Regions from separate parts of the Luteimonas sp. Soil_N_1 genome, predicted to be linked through region 1. Evidence: riboswitches for the same ligand, from Rfam matches in the RefSeq annotation. Region 1 holds a riboswitch; the other holds the start of a gene.

Region 1 (7,438 bases):
GTCGGTACTCTGCACCTCGGCGACCTGGCGGTCGATATCCCGGTTGACCGAGGTATCGACGCCGGCGCTGGTGGCCGGCTCGTGGTCGATGGCCGTCGGTGTGGCGGTCTCCTCTTCCCGGGCCAGCACCACATGTGTCGTGGTCTTCGGCCCTTGTATCCCTTCGCGCCAGAACGCGCCCTTCACAAGGCGGATCGCCTCGCTGCGGGTCTTGCCCAGATCGCTGTGGCGCTGGTCCACCCAGCCGAAGAAGCGCAGCACGCTGCCATTGGCGCCGAACTCCACGACCGTCCATGACGGGCCGGGATCGGTGAGCACGCCGTCGATGCTGGCGATCTCCTGCATGGCGATCGCATGCGCCCTGCGGATCGACTGGCTGGCATCGATGTTGAAGGTGAAATCGAAGCGGCGTTTCGGATTGCTGGTGTAGTTGAGGATCACCGCCTTGAACACCAGCGCGTTGGGCAGGCGCAGTTCGTTGCCCTCCAGCGTGATCAGCGTCATCGCCCGTGCACTGAGCGCGGCGACCTTGCCCTCGTAGCTGTCGATCTTGACCATCTCGCCCGGTTCGAACGGACGCCGCAGGCTCAGCAGGATGCCGGCGATGTAGTTCTCGGCGATGTCCTTGAACGCGAAGCCCAGCGCCAGGCCCAGCACGCCGGCCGAGCCGAGCATCGCGCCGACCAGCGCAGTCGCGTTGAGCAGGTCGAGGGCGACGAGAATGCCGATCAGCAGGATCACCGCCCGCACCGCGCGCCGGATCAGCCCGTCGAGATAGGGGTTGCGCGTGCGCAGCCGCAACCAGTGCAGCCGCTGCGAGACGAAGCCGCCGATCCACGACGCGATGAAGACGATCAGCGCAGCGGCGAACAGCAGCGGCAGATTCGCGACCAGACGCAGGACGCGGGCCTCGGCTTCGTCGTAGACCCGATCGAAGCGACCGCGCACGTCGATCTCCTCGATGGTGTCCGCCGGTGCCACCGCGGTATCCGGCGCGGTCGCGGCCGGTGACGCGACGTCCGCTGCGGCCGGTGCGGATTGCGCGACGGGCGCGGCCGCATGCAGCGACGCGACGGGGAGACACGCCACGAGGGCGAGCAACAGGCCGGCGAGCATGGACATGACGCGGGGCGGGGCGGCGGAACGCAGTTCGGAATCAGGCATGTCGCGGGCGGTCTTGATGAGGCTCAGGCGCGACGATAGTGCACTCACCACCACCACGCGAATGCGAAGATGCCGAGCATCAGCACGGCCAGCGCGAGCTTGAGCGCCACGCCCAGTGCGATGCCGATCCACGTGCCGATGCCGACCCGCGTTGCCTGGCCCAGTCCGCGCGGACGCAGGTCGCGGCGGCTGATCAGTTCACCGGCCACCGCACCGACGAACGGGCCGGCGAACAGTCCGGGCAGACCGAAGAACAGACCCACAAAAGTGCCGACGATGGTGCCGATCAACGCCAGCCGGCTGGCGCCCACGCGTTTGGCTCCGACGGCCGTCGCCCAGAAATCCACCACGAACGACACGACCGTCAGCACGCCGAGCGTCACCAGTGACCAGACCCCGACGCGCTCGAATCCATCGGCCCACGCGGCGAGCAGCATGCCGGCGAACATCAGCGGCACACCGGGCAGGGCGGGCAGCACCACACCGGCCAGGCCGACCAGCACCAGCAGTGTCGCAAGGACGTAGAACAGCGCGGTCATTTCCATGTTGCAGCCTCGTGTGACGGTGCCGGAACACGGCTTCGACGGTCGGTAAAAGATGGGGAGACCCCGGATTGCATTTTCATAAACAGCGGGGTACTTTGCGATCGCTGTGTTTGTCAAGGTCACCGTGAACCGTGACCCTGCATGAAGTAGATTCGTGTCGGCTTGTGCCACCCGGTCCGCTGCATCGTCGCACCCGTGTTCTCCTTGCAACCAGCCGCCTAGACAGGCGTTCCATCGATCAGCAATCGAATCGTTCCAGGGAGAGAGAGCAACATGGCAAATCGCGAGACCGGTACCGTCAAGTGGTTCAATGACGCCAAGGGCTTCGGCTTCATCAGCCGCGAGAGTGGTGAAGACGTGTTCGTGCATTTCCGCGCCATCCAAGGCACCGGCTTCAAGTCGTTGCAGGAAGGCCAGCAGGTTTCGTTCGAAGTCGTGCAGGGCCAGAAGGGCCTGCAGGCCGACGCTGTCACGCCGCTCTGACCTCACTGGTCCGGAGCAGGAAGAAACCCGGCGCAAGCCGGGTTTTTTCTTGGGCCGGTTGTCGACAGCCCGGTGTGCGATTGGACGGGGCACCTCACGGCGCACTGCCCTTTCACAGCGCCACCGCCGACAATGGCAGCCATCCCTTTCAGTTGGTTCCGAGACGCCCATGAAACTGGACATCGACCTCGCCGTCATCGGCGGTACCGGCCTGTATCAGCTGGCCGACCTCCAGCACGTCGAACCGCACCAGCCGGTCACGCGCTATGGCGCGCTGTCGGGCCCCGTCCGCATCGGCATGCTCGATGGCCGGCGCGTCGCATTTCTCGCGCGGCATGGCGAGGGGCATTCGGTGCCGCCGCACCGGGTGAACTACCGGGCCAATCTCTCGGCGCTGCAGGCGCTGGGCGCGACGCGGGTGCTGGCGCTCAATACCGTGGGTGGCATCACCGAACGCTTCGGACCCCGCGTGCTGGCGTGTCCGGACCAGTTGATCGATTACACATGGGGCCGCGTCTCGACCTATTGCGAGGAAGAGGGCACCGATGTGATGCACGTCGACTTCGGCGATCCCTACACGCCCTCGCTGCGCAGGCGCGTGCTGGATGCGGCCGGCGCCGCCGGCGTCGCGCTCGTGGATGGCGGCTGTTACGGCGCGACGCAGGGTCCGCGCCTGGAGACGCGTGCCGAGATCGCGCGCATGCGTCGCGACGGCTGCGACCTCGTCGGCATGACCGGTATGCCGGAAGCGGGCCTCGCGCGTGAACTCGGACTCGACTACGCCTGCCTGGCGATCGTCGCGAACTGGGCGGCCGGTGCCGGCCCGCAGGTGGACGAAGTGATCACGTTCGAAGACGTGCTCGACAACGTCGCGGCGGCGTCCTCCGGCATTCCGTCCCTGCTGCGCGCATTGCTCGCGGCATGAGCGAACGGCGTGCGGCGTGCCCGGCTGCGCGGTCCGGAGACTGACCGCACGGACATCCCCGTTGCCGCACGGTCCAGCGCGTTGCCGCAAAAAAGAAGCCCCGCCATGCGGGGCTTGTTCGTCAGGCGATGCGGTCGGCAAGGGCCTGGCTTCGTCCGAAGCCCTGTGCCGGCGCATGCGTCAGCGCGTGACCGGCGACCAGCGCAGTGCCAGACCGTACTCGCGGCCGGGCTGGTAGTACCAGTTCACGGTCTCGTAGTGCTTGTCGAGCACGTTGGTGGCGCGGGCTTCCAGGGTCCAGTCGGGGTTGAACGCCCAGGCCGCACGCAGATCCAGCGTGCCGTGTCCGGAGACGCGCGCGGTGTTGGCGGCGTTGTCGAAGCGGCTGCTGCTGGCGCGCAACGTGGTGCCGATGCGGACATCGCCGAAGCTGCGGTCGATGTCGAAACGACCGCTGTTGCGCGCGCGACGGGCTAGCAGGTTGCCGTGGTTGGCATTGTCGCTGCGGTCGCGCGGATCGACATGGCTCAGTTCGGTCGACAGCTCGAAGCCGGCGAGCGTGGTCGCGAAGGTCAGCTCGGCGCCGCGGATGCGGGCTTCCTGGATGTTCTGCGGCACGAAGTTGCCGTCGAGGAAGATCAGATCGTCGACGCGGCTTTCGAACGCGTTGATCGACCAGTTCCAGGTGTCGCCGTACTGCGCGAGGCCCAGATTGGCGGTCTTCGCGCGCTCGGGTTCGAGCTCCGGGTTGCCGCTGCCCCAGGGGAAGTAGAGATCGTTGAACGTCGGCGCCTTGAAGCTGGTCGCTGCGCTGGCATTGAGGCGCAGGCCGTGGGCGAGATCCAGGCCCCAGCCGAGGCTGCCGGTGGTGTGGCCGCCGAACTGTTCGTTGTCGTCGTGACGCACGCCGGCCTGTACGCGGTGCGCGCCGAAACGGGCTGCGTACTCGGAGAACACCGCGAAGTTGTCGCGCGCGGTCAGGGCGTACGCAGTGGTGCTTTCGACGTTGTCGGACATCCAGTCGAAGCCGAGCGAGAAACGCTGTGCCGGCGCGAGACCGAAGTCCGCCTGCAGCGACGCGGTGTCGCGTCGGGTGTCGAACCGGCTGACGTCGCTGCGTTCCAGCGTGTCCTGGTTGCGGTAGTAGTTCTTCGCCTTGTCGTAGTTGCGGCCGGCTTGGGCGGTCAGCGTGACCACATCGGTCGGCGCATAGGTCAGCTTGCCGCCTGCGACCTGCTGCACGATGTCGGCTTCGTTGCCGCCGAAGGGGCCGCCGTCGTACTCGTTGAAGGCGCTGGCATGCAGTGCATTGCCCTCGAGCGTGAGCCCGTCCGCGAGCTCCACGCCGCCACGCAGGTTGAGCGAGGCGTTGCGATACCCGTCGCGATCGGGCTCGTCGACGCCGCAGCCGGCGCCGAAGTCATCGTTCAGCGGACCGCGGCCCCGGCATGCATTGATGCCGTCGGTGCGCTGGAATGCGGCGTCGACGCCGAACCAGCCGCGGCCGGCGCGGCCACCGATGCCGGCGCTGGCCTCGCGCAGGTTGTGGCTGCCCACACCGATACGCGCGTGCGGGCTGATCGCGCCAGTATTGCGGCGGGTGAAGATCTGGATGACGCCGCCCATGGCTTCCGAACCGTAGAGGCTCGAACGCGGGCCGCGGACGATTTCGACACGCTCGATCTGGTCGACCGGAATGTCCTGGAACGCGGCGAGGCCGGCCGTCGCCGAACCGATGCGCACGCCGTCGACCAGCACCAGCACATGGTCGGATTCGCTGCCGCGCATGAAGATCGAGGTCTGCTTGCCGGGACCACCGGAGTTGCCGATCTGGATGCCGGCGCGACCGCGCAGGAGTTCGGGCAGGTCGCGCGCCTGGGTGCGCTCGATTTCGGCGCGGTCGATAACCTGGGCCGGCACGATGGTGTCGCCGAGCGTGCTCTCACCGCGGTTGGCGGTGACGAGCACAGTGTCGAGATCGCGCGCACCGGTAGCGGTCGCAGCGACGGCCAATGGCGAGGCGAGGGCAGCGACGATCGCCACGGTCAGAATTCGGAACGGCATTGCGGTCTCCTTGGCGCGTGCACCCACGCACGCGGATCGGTCGGTCTGGAGATCGCGAAGGCGGACACAGGCTGCCGACCGGTCAGGCACGAAGCCGTCCGGAACGCCGCCGCAATGCCCGCCGCATCGCAATCGAGGAAGACTTCGTGGCCGGTCTCCGGACTTGCGCGTGGGAGCAGGGCTCCCGGGCGTCGCGCCTTCCCATGCCGGAGCACAGTGGCGGATGCGACGCTTGAACACGTTTACCGTTGCGGGGGCAGTGCCGGACTGGCGGCCAGAGGCGCGTCACCGGCTTCCCGTTTAAACCCGGACGGCATTCCGCTGTCGGGGTCACCATGAAGCTGGCGCGGATTGTACGTGAGCGGGGAGGCTGCAGCGCAGCCAGGCAGCGGTGCGCTGCGATCAGTCGTCGCGACGGTCGAAGAGGCTGTCGAGCGGCGAATCGGTTTCGACCGTCGCGGTGACGGTCGTCGTGACCGGGCCGGCAGCCTGGCGCGCGCGCGGGTCGGGCAGCAGTGCGGTCGCCGCCTCCGCGGCCTCGACCAGTTCCAGGCGACGGGCCTCGGGCACGTCCTGCCAATGGCAGTCGAGCAGGGCGCCTTCCAGCGAGTACAGCAGGTTGAGGCTGGGCTTGAAGCCGGCGCGGCGGACCTTGACGAACGCGTCCACGGCGCCTGCGGCATGCAGATCCTCGCGCGTGCGCAGACCGACCTGACGCAGCCAGGCTGCGGACTTGGGTCCGATGTTGCGCAGCTTGAGCGGCGTCGGTGCGGTCATTGCAGCGATTCGAGGTAAAGGGAGGCCAGGATTTCGATGCCGGCCTGGTCTTCAACGTCGAAACGCGCGGGCAGCGGACTGTCGATGTCGAACACGCCGACCAGACGCTCACCGACGTAAAGCGGCACCACCAGTTCGGAGCGCGATGCGCTGTCGCAGGCGATGTGTCCCGGGAACGCGTGGACGTCGTCGATGCGTTGCGTTTCGCGCGTGCGGGCCGCTGCACCACACACGCCCTTGTCGAGGGGAATGCGCACGCAGGCCGGCAGCCCCTGGAACGGACCGACGACGAGTTCGGTACCGTCGAACAGATAGAAGCCGACCCAGTTGAGGTCCGGCAACGCGTGGAAGACCAGCGCCGACAGATTCGCCGCATTGGCGATCGCATCGCGTTCGCCGTGCATCAGGGCGCGTGCCTGCGCCGCGAGCGCGGCATACTGTTCCGGCTTCGGGCCGTCGAGGGGTGAGGACGTGAACATGCCACGCAGTGTAGCAGCGGCCCCATCGGGCTCCGACCGCCTGGACGCATTGCCGCGCGATGCCGACGGCTTCCGCCTCCGCGGCACGCAGGCCTCGCGTCTGGAGACCTTCGTCGATGCGGCATTCGCCTTCGCGGTGACGCTGCTGGTGGTGTCGTTCGACGCGATGCCGGCCAGCCTGCCCGAACTGCACGAGGCGCTGCGACGCGCGCCTGCGTTCCTCGCAGGCTTCGCGATCCTCGCGATGTTCTGGGCCACCCATCATCGCTTCAGTCGCCGCACCGGATTGAGCGATGCGCGGGTGACCACGCTCGGCCTGCTGCTGATCGCGGTTGCGCTGCTGTACGTGTATCCGCTGCGTCTGATCATGGGCGTCGGCCTGCATTTCCTGACCGCGGGCTGGGCACCCTCACCGATTCCGATCGGATTCAATGCGGGCGAATTCCGCAGTCTGTACGTGATCTACGGGCTCGGCTTCGCTGCGATGTGCATCACGATGCTGCTGCTCAACCGCCATGGCCTCGCACGCGCCGACATGCTCGGACTCGATCCGGTCGAACGCTGCCTGCTGCGCCAGGACGCCGGCGCGATGGCATGGCTGCTGATTCCCACGGTCGCATCGATCGTGCTCGCACTGCTGCCGATGCCGCCACGCACCCTGTTCCAGGGGCTGCCGGGCATCGTCTACTGCACGCTGGCCGTGCTGATGCCGTGGTACGGCGTGCGCAGCGCCCGCGAGCTCGCGCGCGTCCGCGCTGGAGTCGAGGCCGGATGAGCGCCCGCAGTTTTCTCGTGACCGGTACCGACACCGGCATCGGCAAGACCCATTCGAGCGTCGCACTGCTGCACGCATTGCGCGCCAGCGGGCTGCGCGCGGTCGGCATGAAGCCGATCGCCAGCGGTTGCGACTGGCGGGACGGTGGCTGGCGAAACGAGGACGCGCTGGCGCTGCAGGGCGCCAGCGATCCGCGACCCGCCTATGCGGACGTCAATCCGGTGGC
Region 2 (7,438 bases), 1.6 Mb from region 1:
GCGTCCGCGTATCGCCTCTACATGCTCGGGCTGACCTGCATCGGACTGGCCGCGGCCGGCTGGCTGCTGTGGCGCGCGCACCGCCATGACCACGCCACGCACACCGGGCGCATCGGCCAGGTGTTGCGCGCGGCCGTGGTGGTCGGCGCGTTCCTGCTGGCGGTCTCGCTGGTCGCCAACGCCTTCGGCAACGTGTCGCTGGCCGAAACCCTGACCGGCGGCGTCATCGACAGCCTGTATTTCGCATTGCTGCTCGGCGCCGGCCTGACCGTGGTCGCGACGTGGATCCAGCTGCTGCTCAAGCGGCCGGGCGTGTCGCGCTTCCGGCTGGCGCGCGACCACGCCGGCCCCGCGGTGCAGATGCTGCTGAACCTGCTGATGGTCGCCGCGATCGTCGGCTGGATCGTCTACGCGCTCGACCGCTTCCGCGTGCTGACGCCGGTGCACGCCTCGCTGTCGGCGCTGCTGGGCTACAGCTGGGCGCTGGGCGATCTGCGCCTGAGCCTGGGCCACGTGCTGCTGTTCGCGCTGACGGTGGTGATCGCGTTCTGGCTGGCGAAGACGGTGCGGCTGATCCTCGACGGCGAAGTGCTGTCGCGGATGTCGCTGCCGCACGGCGTCGCCAACAGCATCGCCTCGCTCAGCTATTACGCGGTGCTGCTGCTGGGTCTGGTCGGTGCGCTGTCGGCGGCCGGCTTCAAGGCCAGCCAGCTGACCTTCGTACTCGGCGCGCTGGGCGTCGGCGTCGGCCTCGGCCTGCAGAACGTGGTCAACAACTTCGTCTCCGGCCTGGTGCTGATCTTCGAGCGGCCGTTCCAGCCCGGCGACGTGGTCGAAGTCGGCGGCACCACCGGCCGCGTGGTCGACATCGGCATGCGCGCGACCCGGGTCGCGACTTTCGACGGCGCCAATGTCGTGGTGCCCAACGGCCAGCTGATCTCGCAGCAGCTGGTCAACTGGACCCTGCGCGACCGCAGCCGTCGGCTGGAAGTGCGCATCGGCGTGGCCTACGGCAGCGCGCCAAGCGATGTGGAAGCGGTGCTGGCGGAGGTGGCGGCCGCTACGCCCGGCGTGGTCACGTCACCGGCGCCAGTGGTGCTGTTCGACGGCCTGGGCAGCGTGGCGATGGAGTTCGTCGTCCGCGCCTGGACCCACGAGTACGAGGACGCCGGCACGATCCGCAGTGCCCTCGTCGGCCGGCTTTACGACGCCCTGCTCGCGCGCGGCATCGGCCTGGCGCACGCGGCGGCGACGGTCTATCCGCCGCCACCGCCGGCGCCCGAAGGCCCCTGACCGCAGCGCCGCGTCAGCGGCAGTTGGACGCGTCGACGCCGCGGATCGATTCGATGCGGCCGTTGCCGGTCGCCACGTGCACGCACTCGCGCGAGCGCGCGTTCCACCAGGTCACGACGGAGCGGCCATCGCGCTGCTGGGCGTCGCGATCGGTGAAGCCGCGCGCGCGCAGCTCGGTGTCGGCGCCGGCCGCGCGTGCGCCGACCAGATCGTCGAGCCGGACGCTGCCCGAGCCATCCGAGTCGCCCGACTGCCACGGCACCTGCGCCGAACGCTCGCGCATGCCGGCGCCGTAGCCGTCGCTGTAGGCGCCCCGGTCGGAATCGGCGCGGTAGCCATGCAGGGCGTCGCGGTAGCCGCGTTCGTAATCGGCCTCGTGGCGCGGATCGTCGGCGTGGTCGCCGTCATCGTGGTGATGCGCGTGGTGGGCGAGCGCGGCGATGCCGAGGATCGCGGCAGCGGCCACTGCGACCTTGGCGCCGTCACTCATCCCTTCTTTCTCGGCGCCGGCCTGCTGTCCGCAGTCGGGCGCCGGCGCGGTCACGATCGAGGCCACCCGGCCGCGATCGCTGCGCACCATCACGCACCGCCCGTCGCGCGCGTTCCACCAGCTGCCGTAATCGCCCGAGCCCGACTGCCGCGCATAGCCGCGCGCGCCCAGCGTGCGCGACGCGGCGCGGTCGTCGAGGCCCTGGACATCACCCAGGCCGGGCGCGGGGTCCTGCGCGGACACCAGCGCCGGCGCGCACAGGGCGGACAACGAAAGCGTGGCAGCGGCCAGAACGCTGCGGCGGATGAGGCTCATGGCGGATCTCCGGAAGGGCCGGCCGGGCTGGCCGCGCTCGACGCAGCGTGCGCCCGAATCCGTTCATGTTGTGTGCCGACGTGCATCTTTTTCGCGTGACGGCACCCTCGCGTCCCTGGTCACTGTCCGAACGCGGCCGACCCGCGGTGACCGGGGTCGTTCAGTCCAGCCGGCTGTCCCGGAACGTCGAATCTGAAGCGGCACCGCGCCGGGGTCCGAATGCCGATATCCAGCGGGCACGCTCCCGGCCGCACGCACCCCGTCCCGGGGGTCTTCAGGGGCTGCAGACAGCAACGCAGGACCTGCAGAGACCGGAAAAAAACGCACGCCGGGGCTTGCCCTTCGCACCCCGATCTGCATCTGCAATGCCCGCCAAAGGGCTTGACGAACGGGGATTCCCGCCCTCAAGCGGCCTGCCGCATCTTCACTACATTTAGCGTTGACGCTGCCGACCCACCCCACTATCTTGGGTCCTGTCGGTTTCACGACCCCCAACAGGTCGTGGATTAAAACGGGAAGCCGGTGACGCCTTGCGCCACTCCGGCACTGCCCCGCAGCGGTAATTGGGAAGACGCCCGCCACGCCACGGAGCAATCCGCGACGCGACGGGTCCGGAACAGGCCACGGCCTGTCCGCCCATGAGTCCGAGGCCCTGCCGACAGCCGCGCGAGAGCACGACGCGCGGTGCCGGCTGTGGGTGTTCCGGGGATGGAGGTGCGGTGTGGGAACGCGATGGCGCACTGCGCCGATCGCACGACCTGCGACGCCTTCCAACCACCTTGGGACACCCGCAGCCGCCGGACCGACGCGGGTGGGCCGGGGGCGTGCGCGAATGCACTGGACAAGAGAGGACGCATGACCAGCCACGACACCGTCACGACCGACGCACCGGCCGCCGCAGACGCCACCCCGACCACCCTGCCGAACACCGCGACACCCTCCACTTCTGTTGCGCCGCCCGCCGTCGAGCCCGACGACGTGGTGCCGCCGCCCCCGAGCGCCGCCATGCACACCGCTATTGCCGAGATTGCCGACGTCGATGCCGACGTCTCCACCTGGATCACCAAGGAAGCCGGCAACCGCCGGATTCCGTACGACCGTGCGCGCCTGGAGCGCAGCATCGACCGCACCCATGCCGAGTTCCCGCAGCTCGACATCGTCGACTACAAGCGCAGCGTGTTCGGCTTCGTCGAGCGCAAGGACGCGGTCAACGCCGACGATCTGGTCGACCATCTGATCCGCGAGGCCGAAGCCCGCGTCGATGTCACCGCGCCGGAGTGGGAGTTCTTCGCTGCCCGCCTGTACCTGCACCGCCTGTACAAGCGCGCCAGCCGCAACCGCTTCTACGATGCCGAGCAGAAGTACGGCTCCTACGTCGGCCTGCAGGAATCGTTGGCCGACCGCACCATCTATTCCAACGACATCCTGCGCGCCTATTCCAAGGAAGAGCTGCAGGAAGCCGGCCGCATGATCGAGCCCGAGCGCGACAGGCTGTTCGCCTACAACGGCCTGTACCTGCTGGCCACGCGCTACCTCGCCACCGATACCTCGCGCGCCGTGTTCGAGCTGCCGCAGGAGCGCTGGCTGACCATCGCCCTGTACCTGATGCAGAACGAGACCAAGGGCGGCCGCGAGCGCCGCATGCAGCTCGTCGGCGAGGCCTACTGGGCGCTGTCGAACCTGTACATGACCGTCGCCACGCCGACGCTGCAGAACGCCGGCAAGGTGGGCGGCCAGCTGTCGTCGTGCTTCATCGACACCGTCGACGATTCGCTGCAGGGCATCTACGACTCCAACACCGACATCGCCCGCGTCTCCAAGGGCGGCGGCGGCGTGGGCGCGTACATGGGCTACGTGCGCTCGTCGGGTTCGGCCATCCGCGGCGTGCCCAATTCCTCGGGCGGCGTGGTGCCGTGGATCAAGCAGCTCAACAACACCGCCGTGTCGGTGGACCAGCTGGGCCAGCGCAAGGGCGCGGTCGCGGTCTACCTCGACATCTGGCACCGCGACATCGAGAACTTCCTCGACCTGCGCCTCAACAACGGCGACCAGCGCCTGCGCGCGCACGACGTGTTCACCTCGATCTGCATCCCCGACATCTTCATGGAAGCCGTCGAGCGTCGCGGCGACTGGTACCTGTTCGACCCGCACGAGGTCCACAAGATCAAGGGCTGGCACCTGCAGGATTTCTTCGACGAGAAGAAGGGTGACCCGAACGGCAGCTTCCGCCGCAAGTACGAGGAAGTCGTCGCCGACGAGCGCATCTCGCGCAAGACCGTCAAGGCGATCGACATCTTCAAGCGCGTGATGGTGAGCCAGCTCGAAACCGGCAACCCCTTCATGTTCTACCGCGACGAAGTGAACCGGAAGAACCCGAACAAGCACGTCGGCCGCGTGTACTCGTCGAATCTCTGCACCGAGATCCTGCAGAACATGAGCCCGACGAAGATGATGCAGGAGATCATCTCCGGCAATCAGATCGTCACCACCAAGCAGGCCGGCGACTTCGTCGTCTGCAACCTGTCGTCGGTGAACCTGGGCCGCGCGGTCATGCCGCAGGCCGGCCAGAGCGATCTGATCACCGACGTGCTCGAGCGCCTGATCCCGATCCAGGTGCGCATGCTCGACAACGTGATCGATCTCAACATGCTGCCCGTGCCGCAGGCCACGATCACCAACCAGAAGTACCGGGCGATCGGTCTGGGCACCTTCGGCTGGCACCACCTGCTGGCGCAGAAGGGCATCCAGTGGAACGACGCGCAAGCCGAGGACTTCAGCGACTCGCTGTATGAGCGCATCAACTTCCTGACCGTGCAGGCCTCCATGGAACTCGCGAAGGAAAAGGGCGCCTACCCGGTGTTCGCCGGCAGCGACTGGCACACCGGCGCGTACTTCAGCGACCGCAGCTACAACTCGCCCGAGTGGATGGATCTGGCCGCGCAGGTCGGCGTCAACGGCATGCGCAACGGCTGGCTGATGGCGGTCGCGCCGAACATGTCCACCGCGCAGATCGCCGGCTCCACCGCGTCGATCGACCCGATCTACTCCGCGTTCTATTACGAGGAGAAGAAGGACTACCGTCGTCCGGTCGCCGCGCCGGGCCTGTCGCTCGAGACCTGGCCCTACTACGAGAAGGGCGCCTACAAGGTCGACCAGTTCGCCTCGGTGCGCCAGAACGCGCGTCGCCAGCGCCACGTCGACCAAGCGATCAGCTTCAACTTCTACGTGCCCAGCACTATCCCCGCCCGCACCCTGCTCGACCTGCACATGACCGCGTGGAATCTCGGCATGAAGACCACGTACTACGTGCGTTCGAACGATATCGATATCGCCGAGTGCGAGTGGTGTTCGAGCTGAGGTAGAGCTTCTCGACAGGGCTCGGAGTCGTTTTTCGGCCGATCGCGTTGAGCACGCGCGCGGTCGATCCCCGGAAACACGACTCCGACCCCGTCCGCGCGGTGCTGCACCGCGCGACGCTTCGAAAGCCGGCACTCGCGTGATCCCGCATCGCGCGCACTTCAAGAAACAGCAGGGGTCAGAGTCACTTTCCGAACCGACCCCACCGACCTTCCGGCGCGTCTGCGTGCCGGAAAGTGACTCCGACCCCGTCGCGCGATCCATCTCCGCGCGAGACTTCAGACACGAGATTCCGCACATGGCCGCCACGTCCACTCCGCTCGACCGCATCAAGATCCTCGAGCCGCGTCATCCCAACCGCTCGACCGGCATCATCAACGGCCAGACCAGCGGCATCCTCAACTGGAACGACATTCCCTATCCGTCGTTCTATCGCGCCTACAAGGAACTCTCGACCAACTTCTGGATTCCGGACGAGGTCGACATGAAGGGCGACGCCAAGCAGTACGGCGAGCTCTCGGCGCGCGAGAAGAACGCCTACGATTCGATCATCGGCCTGCTGGCCACGCTGGATTCGCCGCAGACGCGCTACATCTACAACGTCGCCGAATACATCACCGACCCGGCCGCGCACGCCAACGCCGCGATCATCGGCCAGCAGGAAGTGATCCACAACGAGAGCTACAGCTACGTGCTGGCCTCGATCACCGGCCTCGCCGATCAGAACCGCGTGTTCGAACTCGCGCGCACGCATCCCACGATCATCGCGCGCAACCAGCCGATCATGGACTCGTACAACGACTTCATGCGCGAGCGCTCGGCCGAAACGCTGATCCGCTCGCTGGTGCAGTCGTCGATCCTCGAAGGCATCAACTTCTATTCCGGCTTCGCGTACTTCTACAACCTGGTCCGCCAGAACCGGATGACCGGCACCGGAAAGATCATCAGCTTCATCAACCGCGACGAACTGGCGCACAGCAAGTTCATCAGCGAACTGATCCGCGCCATCGTCGGCGAGAACCAGACGCTGCAGGGCGACCAGCTCACCCAGTACGTGCACGACGCGTTCGAACACGCGATCGAACTCGAGACCCGCTGGACCGCCGAAGTGCTCGACGGCATCGACGGCATCGACGTCGACGAAATGGTCCGCTACGTGAAATACCGCGCCAACAAGATGGCCGGCATGCTGGGCATCGAGAAGCTGTATTCCGACACCACCGACAACGTGATGCCGTGGATCAAGGCCTACGCAGACAACTTCACCGAAACCAAGACCGACTTCTTCGAGATGCGGAATGCGTCGTACAAGAAGACGAACTCGGATAACGGGTTTGATGATCTGTAGTCCGTACTAAGACCATCTACCCGCTTTTGACGAGCAGTCGATTTTGGAAAGGACGCCGCAAGAATGAACATCGAACTCAAGGATCTCGGCGGCCTCAGCAAACCTTTGACAAGACTTATTGAGGTTATTTCGGCCGGAGTTGGAGCTGTCGCACGTCCATACCTTGTCCGCAAAAATGCGGATGCGAAAGCATATGCGGTGAGATCGATTGCCAACGCCCTTGGGGATGTAGCGGAGCAGCACCGCTTGCCGGTTGTAGTAAAGGACGAGGGGATAGAGATGTGGCAGCGGCCAGACGACAGAACGCTGCGACTGGACCTTGTTTCTCAGGAAGATCGCACCCAAGCCCGCGCCGAGTATCAAGAGCGTAAGCGCCAAAGCAATGTAGAGCAGATTACTTCGGCTGCCGCAGCTGAATTAGCTGGGGACGAGTCGGTGCCAGATGACGCACCAAACGAGGACTGGGTCGCACGCTTTTTCTCCGCAGCCCAAGATGTTTCCTCTGATCAAATGCAGGAACTCTGGGGTCGGATCTTGGCCGGTGAAATTCGTCGCCCAGGTAGCTTCTCTCTTCGAACCCTAGATTTTGTTCGCAACATCACCAAGTCGGATGCGGAGCTTCTTGAGAAGATGGT

The links. A riboswitch is a leader RNA that binds a small molecule or an ion and turns the genes downstream of it on or off. The one in region 1 is predicted to bind cobalamin.
Region 2: it holds a riboswitch for cobalamin, as region 1 does, so the genes downstream of both, AC3A4E_RS02820 (ribonucleoside-diphosphate reductase subunit alpha) here and btuB (TonB-dependent vitamin B12 receptor) in region 1, are expected to answer to the same signal.

What each region holds. Positions count from the first base shown of each region.
Region 1 is NZ_JBDGKS010000001.1:2,169,324-2,176,761, reverse strand. It holds gene AC3A4E_RS10045 (mechanosensitive ion channel family protein) at 1-1,122, opposite strand, end outside; gene AC3A4E_RS10040 (DUF456 domain-containing protein) at 1,209-1,709, opposite strand; gene AC3A4E_RS10035 (cold-shock protein) at 1,983-2,192, shown strand; gene AC3A4E_RS10030 (S-methyl-5'-thioinosine phosphorylase) at 2,362-3,117, shown strand; gene btuB (TonB-dependent vitamin B12 receptor) at 3,298-5,181, opposite strand; cobalamin riboswitch at 5,313-5,534, opposite strand; gene AC3A4E_RS10020 (TfoX/Sxy family protein) at 5,584-5,958, opposite strand; gene AC3A4E_RS10015 (GAF domain-containing protein) at 5,955-6,437, opposite strand; gene AC3A4E_RS10010 (TMEM175 family protein) at 6,436-7,212, shown strand; gene bioD (dethiobiotin synthase) at 7,209-7,438, shown strand, end outside.
Region 2 is NZ_JBDGKS010000001.1:609,075-616,512, reverse strand. It holds gene AC3A4E_RS02830 (mechanosensitive ion channel domain-containing protein) at 1-1,293, shown strand, start outside; gene AC3A4E_RS02825 (hypothetical protein) at 1,307-2,098, opposite strand; cobalamin riboswitch at 2,559-2,772, shown strand; gene AC3A4E_RS02820 (ribonucleoside-diphosphate reductase subunit alpha) at 2,954-5,455, shown strand; gene AC3A4E_RS02815 (ribonucleotide-diphosphate reductase subunit beta) at 5,754-6,803, shown strand; gene AC3A4E_RS02810 (DUF2806 domain-containing protein) at 6,867-7,438, shown strand, end outside.